DNA from 2 places in the Klebsiella sp. GFKo11 genome. Region 1 is predicted to be linked to the other one. Evidence: predicted binding sites of a transcription regulator. Region 1 holds the regulator's gene; the other holds the start of a gene.
The links. The regulator Fur, encoded in region 1, represses iron uptake genes when iron is present. The targets are predictions, from matches to a motif close to ATAATAATGAGAACNACTATCAA.
Positions count from the first base shown of each region.

Region 2: fes (enterochelin esterase) is a predicted target of Fur. The motif match lies at 2,085-2,107, and genes of this name have one in related genera.

Region 1 covers NZ_CM151369.1:4,458,859-4,462,335, forward strand. Annotated here, with positions in the region: gene ybfE (LexA regulated protein) at 101-394, shown strand; gene fldA (flavodoxin FldA) at 545-1,075, shown strand; gene fur (ferric iron uptake transcriptional regulator) at 1,367-1,819, shown strand; gene AC07P6_RS21625 (ChiQ/YbfN family lipoprotein) at 1,890-2,222, opposite strand; gene chiP (chitoporin ChiP) at 2,270-3,477, opposite strand, start outside.
Region 2 covers NZ_CM151369.1:4,585,177-4,588,653, forward strand. Annotated here, with positions in the region: gene entF (enterobactin non-ribosomal peptide synthetase EntF) at 1-572, opposite strand, end outside; gene AC07P6_RS22190 (MbtH family protein) at 583-786, opposite strand; gene fes (enterochelin esterase) at 814-2,013, opposite strand; gene AC07P6_RS22200 (TonB-dependent siderophore receptor) at 2,286-3,477, shown strand, end outside.

The DNA.
Region 1 (3,477 bases):
GCCCGCGGTCGTTGGCGCAGCCCCTCGCCTGATGTATTATGGCGGGCTATCTGCGTCGGCTATGCCCGACAGCTTGTTTCCCCCGAAGTCACTCTGAATCATGGCAAAAGAACAAACGGACCGTACGACATTAGATTTGTTCGCAACCGAGCGTCGGCCGGGTAGACCGAAAACCAATCCGCTTTCACGCGACGAACAGCTGCGTATCAACAAACGCAATCAGCTCAAGCGCGATAAAGTTCGCGGTTTGAAGCGCGTTGAGCTGAAGCTCAATGCCGATGCGGTTGATGCGCTCAATGAGCTGGCCGAAGCCCGCAACATGAACCGCAGCGATCTGATTGAAGAGATGCTGATGAACCAACTGGCGGCCCTGCGCAGCCAGGATAAAGCCTAAAACCCTCAAAAAATAAGCTTTCATGTAGCAGAGTGTGCAGTCGGGCGTGATTGCTGTTTCCGCGCCCTTCTTAGTTCTGCTATCATTGCCCCTATCTGTGGGCATTTAAGTCCCTACCACATCATTAAGTTTCAAGAGGTTATTTTACTCATGGCAATCATCGGCATCTTTTTTGGCAGCGACACCGGCAACACCGAAAATATTGCAAAAATGATTCAAAAGCAGCTTGGTAAAGATGTTGCTGATGTTCGCGACATTGCCAAGAGCAGCAAAGAAGATCTGCAAGCTCACGATATTCTGCTGCTCGGCATTCCAACCTGGTACTACGGTGAAGCACAGTGTGACTGGGATGATTTCTTCCCGACGCTGGAAGAAGTCGATTTCGACGGCAAACTGGTCGCGCTGTTTGGCTGCGGTGATCAGGAAGACTACGCTGAATACTTCTGTGATGCGCTGGGTACCATTCGCGACATCATCGAACCGCGCGGCGCCACTATCGTTGGTCACTGGCCGACTGCTGGATATCATTTCGAAGCATCTAAAGGTCTGGCAGATGATGACCACTTCGTGGGTCTGGCCATCGACGAAGACCGTCAGCCAGAACTGACTAACGAACGCGTGGAAAAATGGGTAAAACAGATTTCTGAAGAGCTGCACCTCGAAGAAATCAAGAATGCCTGAGTCTAAACGGCGTTATCGTCAGATTTCGCCGAATTAATAGATAAAAGCAATCAAAGTTATAGCTACAAGTTTTTAACTTTTAATCACATATCTGTACAATGTCCTCTGATTTAACGAGGTCACGTGAAGCACTTTGTAGCCAGTGCCTCGTTTTTGACAGCATACAAGGCCCGATGCTTGCAGTTTTCATTTCACCATGGCAGTTCTATAATGAGACGCATTACATCGGGTGATTCTCTGTATTACTTCCGCTGATGGAAGTAGATCGTTTAGCAACAGGACAGATTCCGCATGACTGACAACAATACCGCATTAAAGAAGGCTGGCCTGAAAGTAACACTTCCACGATTAAAAATCCTGGAAGTCCTGCAGGAACCGGATAACCATCATGTCAGTGCGGAAGACTTATATAAACGCCTGATTGATATGGGTGAAGAGATTGGCCTGGCCACCGTCTACCGCGTACTGAACCAGTTCGACGACGCCGGCATCGTCACTCGTCATAATTTCGAAGGTGGTAAATCCGTTTTCGAACTGACGCAGCAGCATCATCATGATCACCTGATTTGCCTCGATTGCGGCAAAGTGATCGAATTTAGCGATGACTCAATTGAAGCTCGTCAGCGTGAGATTGCCTCCCGACACGGTATTCGCCTCACCAACCACAGCCTGTACCTGTACGGTCACTGTGCAGAAGGCGATTGCCGCGAAGATGAACATGCCCACGACGCGGTGGAAAAGTAATTCCCCGTTGCGTAAGCAGCAAAAAGCCAACCTGATGGTTGGCTTTTTTTATGGCTACGAAAAGTAAAAATCAGGGTTTCGTGTTGTTGCTACGAATCTCTTTCCAAATCTGGTCACAGCGCGACTGTACAGCCTGATCGTTACCGGTTTTACGCGCCTGGATACATTGCTGGTAATCCAGTACTCGCACGCTTTCCTGGGTGGCGAACTGCTGATGCTGCTTCTCTTGCTTCAGAACGTCTAATACGCTCTGGCAGGCTTCGACTTTATCTGGGTTACCTTCAGCAGTATTAATACAGGCGCTGTAGGCATCTTTTAACTTTGAATCCTCTTTCGGCGCTGGCGACTGCGTGCAGGCAACCAGACCTGCCGCCATAATAGCGACAAGCAATAGCTTCTTCATAATCGACCTCGGGAAATTGCGGCAGGCTCATGCCCGCCGCACTGGCATCAGAAAATGGTGAATGGAGCAATAACCATGAACTTCACGTCGCGCTCATCCTGGAAGATGTTGCCGTAGCCGCCGCTCCAGCTTGGGATATCGGAGTGGTTGTCGTATTGAGTAAAGTGCAGTTTAAACAGCGTACCCTTCGCACGTCCTTCCTGTACGGTGTACATCGCATCCAGGCTGTAGGCTGACTCTTCCAGACGTTTGTCAGGGTTGTAGTAAGCATCAGGAGAAGACATTTTTCCTGGTTTTGCATCCCATGCATAAACGTAGGACGCGCCGAAGGCCCAACCCGGCATATTCCAGTTCTTCATGTCATACATCGCCCCGAAGAACACCGCTTTTTCACCGTTGGCGTTGAAGTCAGAGCGGTTATCCCACCAGACATCGAGACGACCGTTAGATGAGGCGTAAGTCGGCGTCATACGTTGCAGGAAGTAGCCCTGCTGACCATCGGCTTTAACCCAGGTTCCTTCCAGGCGCAGGTCGAGAACATCGGCAACTTTATAGCCAAAGGTCAATGCCTGCAGCCAGGCGGTACCATCATAAATATCGTTCGCCCCGCCGTTACTGACTTTATCGCGAGTACCGTAGAACTGGTAGCTGGTGTTTAGCGGCGTGCCTGCGATATCAAATTTGTAGCTGGCCTTAGCGAAATACTGGTCGATGTAACCCTGTGCCTGGCCAAATGCGGCTTCCAGCACGAGGTCATTTTTAAAATCATACTTGGCGCCGAGAGAGTGGAGATAATCAACCTTGGTTTTCTTATCGTTCTGGTAGAACTCGTCCATTTCAATGTGCCACGGTGCTTTATATTCGTTTGTCCACATATAGGAGAAACTCAGCGCGCCCGTATCACCATAATCAAAGTTGGCACCGGCTTCAGCACCCTGGTAAGTACCCGGCATAAAGCTCCAGTGCGGAGCCAGCAATGTTTGACCGGTAGGCTGGATATAGCCTGCACGTGCCCATGCCGGGCCAAATTTAAATTTGGCGGCTGCTTTGTACAGACTGATCCCGCTCTTATCACCGGAATAGTCTTCATCGTAAGTTTTATTGCGCGAGGAGAAAGCGATTTCGTTCGGGTGGCCGCTGTCACTGCTTTCGCCCATTTCGATGGCGGTAAAGGCGGCAACATCAATACCGAACATGTCGGCAGCATAGCCAGACTGGAAATCCAGGTTGGCGTTCCAGGTGGAGTGAGAAAGGT
Region 2 (3,477 bases), 130 kb from region 1:
TGCCAGGCGTCGCTACCGTAGTAGCGTTGATACTCTTCCACGACTTCCGCAAAGGGAGTAAACGGCGAAACAGGCGTTTCTTCACCCCGCTGCCAGGCACGATAAATTGCAGCGATCTGGCGAGTAATCGCTGGGAAACTGAAGCCATCGACCAGTAAATGGTGATAACGCTGATACCAGTACCAGCGATTATCTCCTACCCGTAACAGCTGATGGCAGACCAGCGGATTGCCGCCGTCTACGCGCAGATTCTGCCCGAGGTCGGCATGCATCAGCGCCAGCGCGGCGGCGTGCGGGTCGCTCGCGGCGCGCAGATCCTGATAATCCGGTTCGGCAAACACATGAGTTTCATCGACCCACTGCCAGGCTTCGCCGTTATCTTCACAAAAACGCATGCTGAGGGTATCGGCCTGCGACAGTCCGGTAACAATCGCCCGTCCGAGCAGAACCGGGTCGATCTCACCGCGCAGTTCTACATGGTGGGCGACGCTCCAGGCACCGGGCAGCGTTGAGAGACGCTCTGCCATCCAGATCCCCGGCTGCGCCGCAACCAGCGGTAAACGAGTGGTCATCATCAGCTCCTTAGGACGCGTGGTGCGCGGGGGTGAGGGTGGACCAGTTCGCCGCCAGCCAGGCGTTGCACGCTTCTAGCGACTGCGGCTGGCACTCCACCGCCCAGCCTTCCGGCAGCGAGCAGTGGTGTGGCCACAAGCTAAACTGCTGTAATTCATTGCGCAGAATGTAAAACTGCCCTTGCGGATTATCGAAGGGGTTACTGAATTGCATTTCAAATTCCTCGTAAAGCGCGCTTTGCTACTCTTCGCGGCATAAAGGCTGCCACAGCTGGATTAACCCCGCCGTCAGCCCGCCGCGCCAGCAAAGCGCATCATGCCCGCCGTCAACCTGACGCCAGAAAATCGTCTGCTGTTCCAGATGCGCGAGAAGCGCCTGGTTTGCACGAAAAATAATCGGCTCGCGAATACCGGCTTCCAGCCAGATTCGCAGCCCTTGCGGGTGTAACTCGCCGCGGCTTAGGCGGTCAATCAGCAGTCCCGTCTGCACCCCACCGCGATGCGGCCACCAGTAGGAACCGGACTGGCTAAGCACGCAGCCAAAGCGCTGCGGCCAGTAGAGCGCAGCGAACATTGAAGCCAGGCCACCAAAGCTCTGGCCTGCCACCACGGTTCGGTCAGCGCGATCGCTGAAAGGGGCCATCTGACGAACTAACGGCAGCAGCTCTTCCTGAACCGCCAGCCAGAACGCTTCATTGCAGGGAAGCTCTTCGCCGCGATGCTGGTTATCAATCACGTCAATCAGCAGATAAACCGCCTGCGGGAGCCGCTTTTCGCGGGTTAACCCCGCCAGCGGCGACCATATCGGCATGCTTTCGGCCCAGAACTGGCCATCAAGCAGAATCGCCAGAGGGCGCTCTTGCGGATTCGCATCACCGGTAGCGTAGACCCAGATCCGTCGCATATTGCCCAGGCGCTGGCTCTGCCACTCAATGCAGACCGGCGGCTGATAAGGTTCATCGCGCAGCGCCCAGCCCGGTTGTTCCGGGGCTTCAGGCAGCTCCAGCGCAGACACCGCATGACCGCGGCCGCCCTTCCAGCTTTGTGGATTGAGTGGGTCGGAGATCGCGCGCGGCAGCAGTTTACGCCAGCCTTCACGCAGCAGCGTGCGGTCCGGGCTATCGCCGTTAAAAAGCTCAGGGGAAAAATCGTTATCGCGCTCGGAGGGAACAAAACAGTAGCTCCCGCGCCAGGTGGGTGAGAGCGTGGTTTGCCAGAACCAGGCATCGGTACCGGGAACGCGTTGCAGCGTCTGCGGCAGCGAATTTTTATGATGATCGGTGACGCCGGTGATGTAAATCCATACCCGCTGGATCGTCGAGGAGGCCTCGCTGCCCGCAGGGTCTCGCCACCAGAACGTCACCCGATACGCGTCGTCAACGGCCTCAATCTGCGGGCCGGAGAGGCTTTGCCACCAGTCGTCACTTCCTGTCTTTTGCATTCCTTTTTTAACCTTATGTTTATCGTGACATTTATCAACAAACGTATCAATAAACGTAATATTTATTGATAATATTATTGATAACTATTTTCATTTGCAATAGCGTATTAGCGCGCTGTGGGAAGCGCGTCTTTCAAAATTAAACATGTCAGAGATGGCTTATTGAGTCAGCGACGGAGTGCGTATGCCCTCTACTGGCAACATTGATACCGCCTCCCCTCCCGACGGGAAAGGGCTTTTGGGGAAGGTGGCGACGAAAAGCAGGATTTACAATGAATAACAGGATCAAATCCCTGGCCTTGCTGGTCAATCTGGGAATCTATGGGGCTGCTTTTCCGCTGAGCGCGGCGGAAACCTCCTCTGATAGCAAAGCCGCAACCGCTGACGAAACCATGGTCGTTACCGCTGCCGAACAGAACCTTCAGGCTCCGGGCGTCTCAACCATCACCGCCGATGAAATCCGTAAACGTCCGCCTGCGCGCGACGTATCTGAAATTATCCGCACCATGCCGGGCGTTAACCTGACCGGCAACTCCACCAGCGGCCAGCGCGGCAACAATCGCCAGATTGATATTCGCGGCATGGGCCCGGAAAACACCCTGATCCTGATTGATGGTAAGCCCGTCACCAGCCGCAACTCCGTGCGTCTGGGCTGGCGTGGCGAGCGTGATACTCGCGGCGATACTTCCTGGGTACCACCGGAGCTGATTGAACGCATTGACGTCATTCGCGGCCCGGCTGCTGCACGCTACGGTAACGGCGCGGCGGGCGGCGTGGTCAATATCATCACCAAAAAAAGCGACGGTGAATGGCACGGTTCATGGAACACCTACATGAACGCTCCAGAGCACAAAGACGAAGGCTCCACTAAACGCACTAACTTTAGCCTCACCGGCCCACTGGGCGGCGATTTCAGCTTCCGCCTGTTAGGTAATCTCGATAAAACCCAGGCCGATGCATGGGATATCAACGACGGGCATCAGTCCGAGCGTACCGGTGCATATGCCAATACCATGCCTGCCGGGCGTGAAGGTGTAAAAAACAAGAATATTAACGGCGTCGTGCGCTGGGACTTCGCGCCGATGCAGTCGCTGGAGTTTGAATCCGGCTACAGCCGTCAGGGCAACCTCTACGCTGGCGACACGCAGAACACCAACACCAACGATCTGGTGAAAAAGAACTACGGCAAAGAGACTAACCGCCTCTATCGCCAGACCTACTCTATGACCTGGAACGGCGGCTGGGATAACGGCGTGACCACCAGCAACTGGGCGCAGTACGAACGTACCCGCAACTCTCGTAAAGGCGAAGGTTTAGCGGGTGGTACAGAAGGTATCTTCAACAGCGATCAGTTCAGCGATATCGATCTGGCCGACGTGATGCTGCACAGCGAAGTCAACATCCCTCTCGATCTGGTATTTAACCAGAACCTGACGCTGGGTACCGAGTGGAACCAGCAGCGCA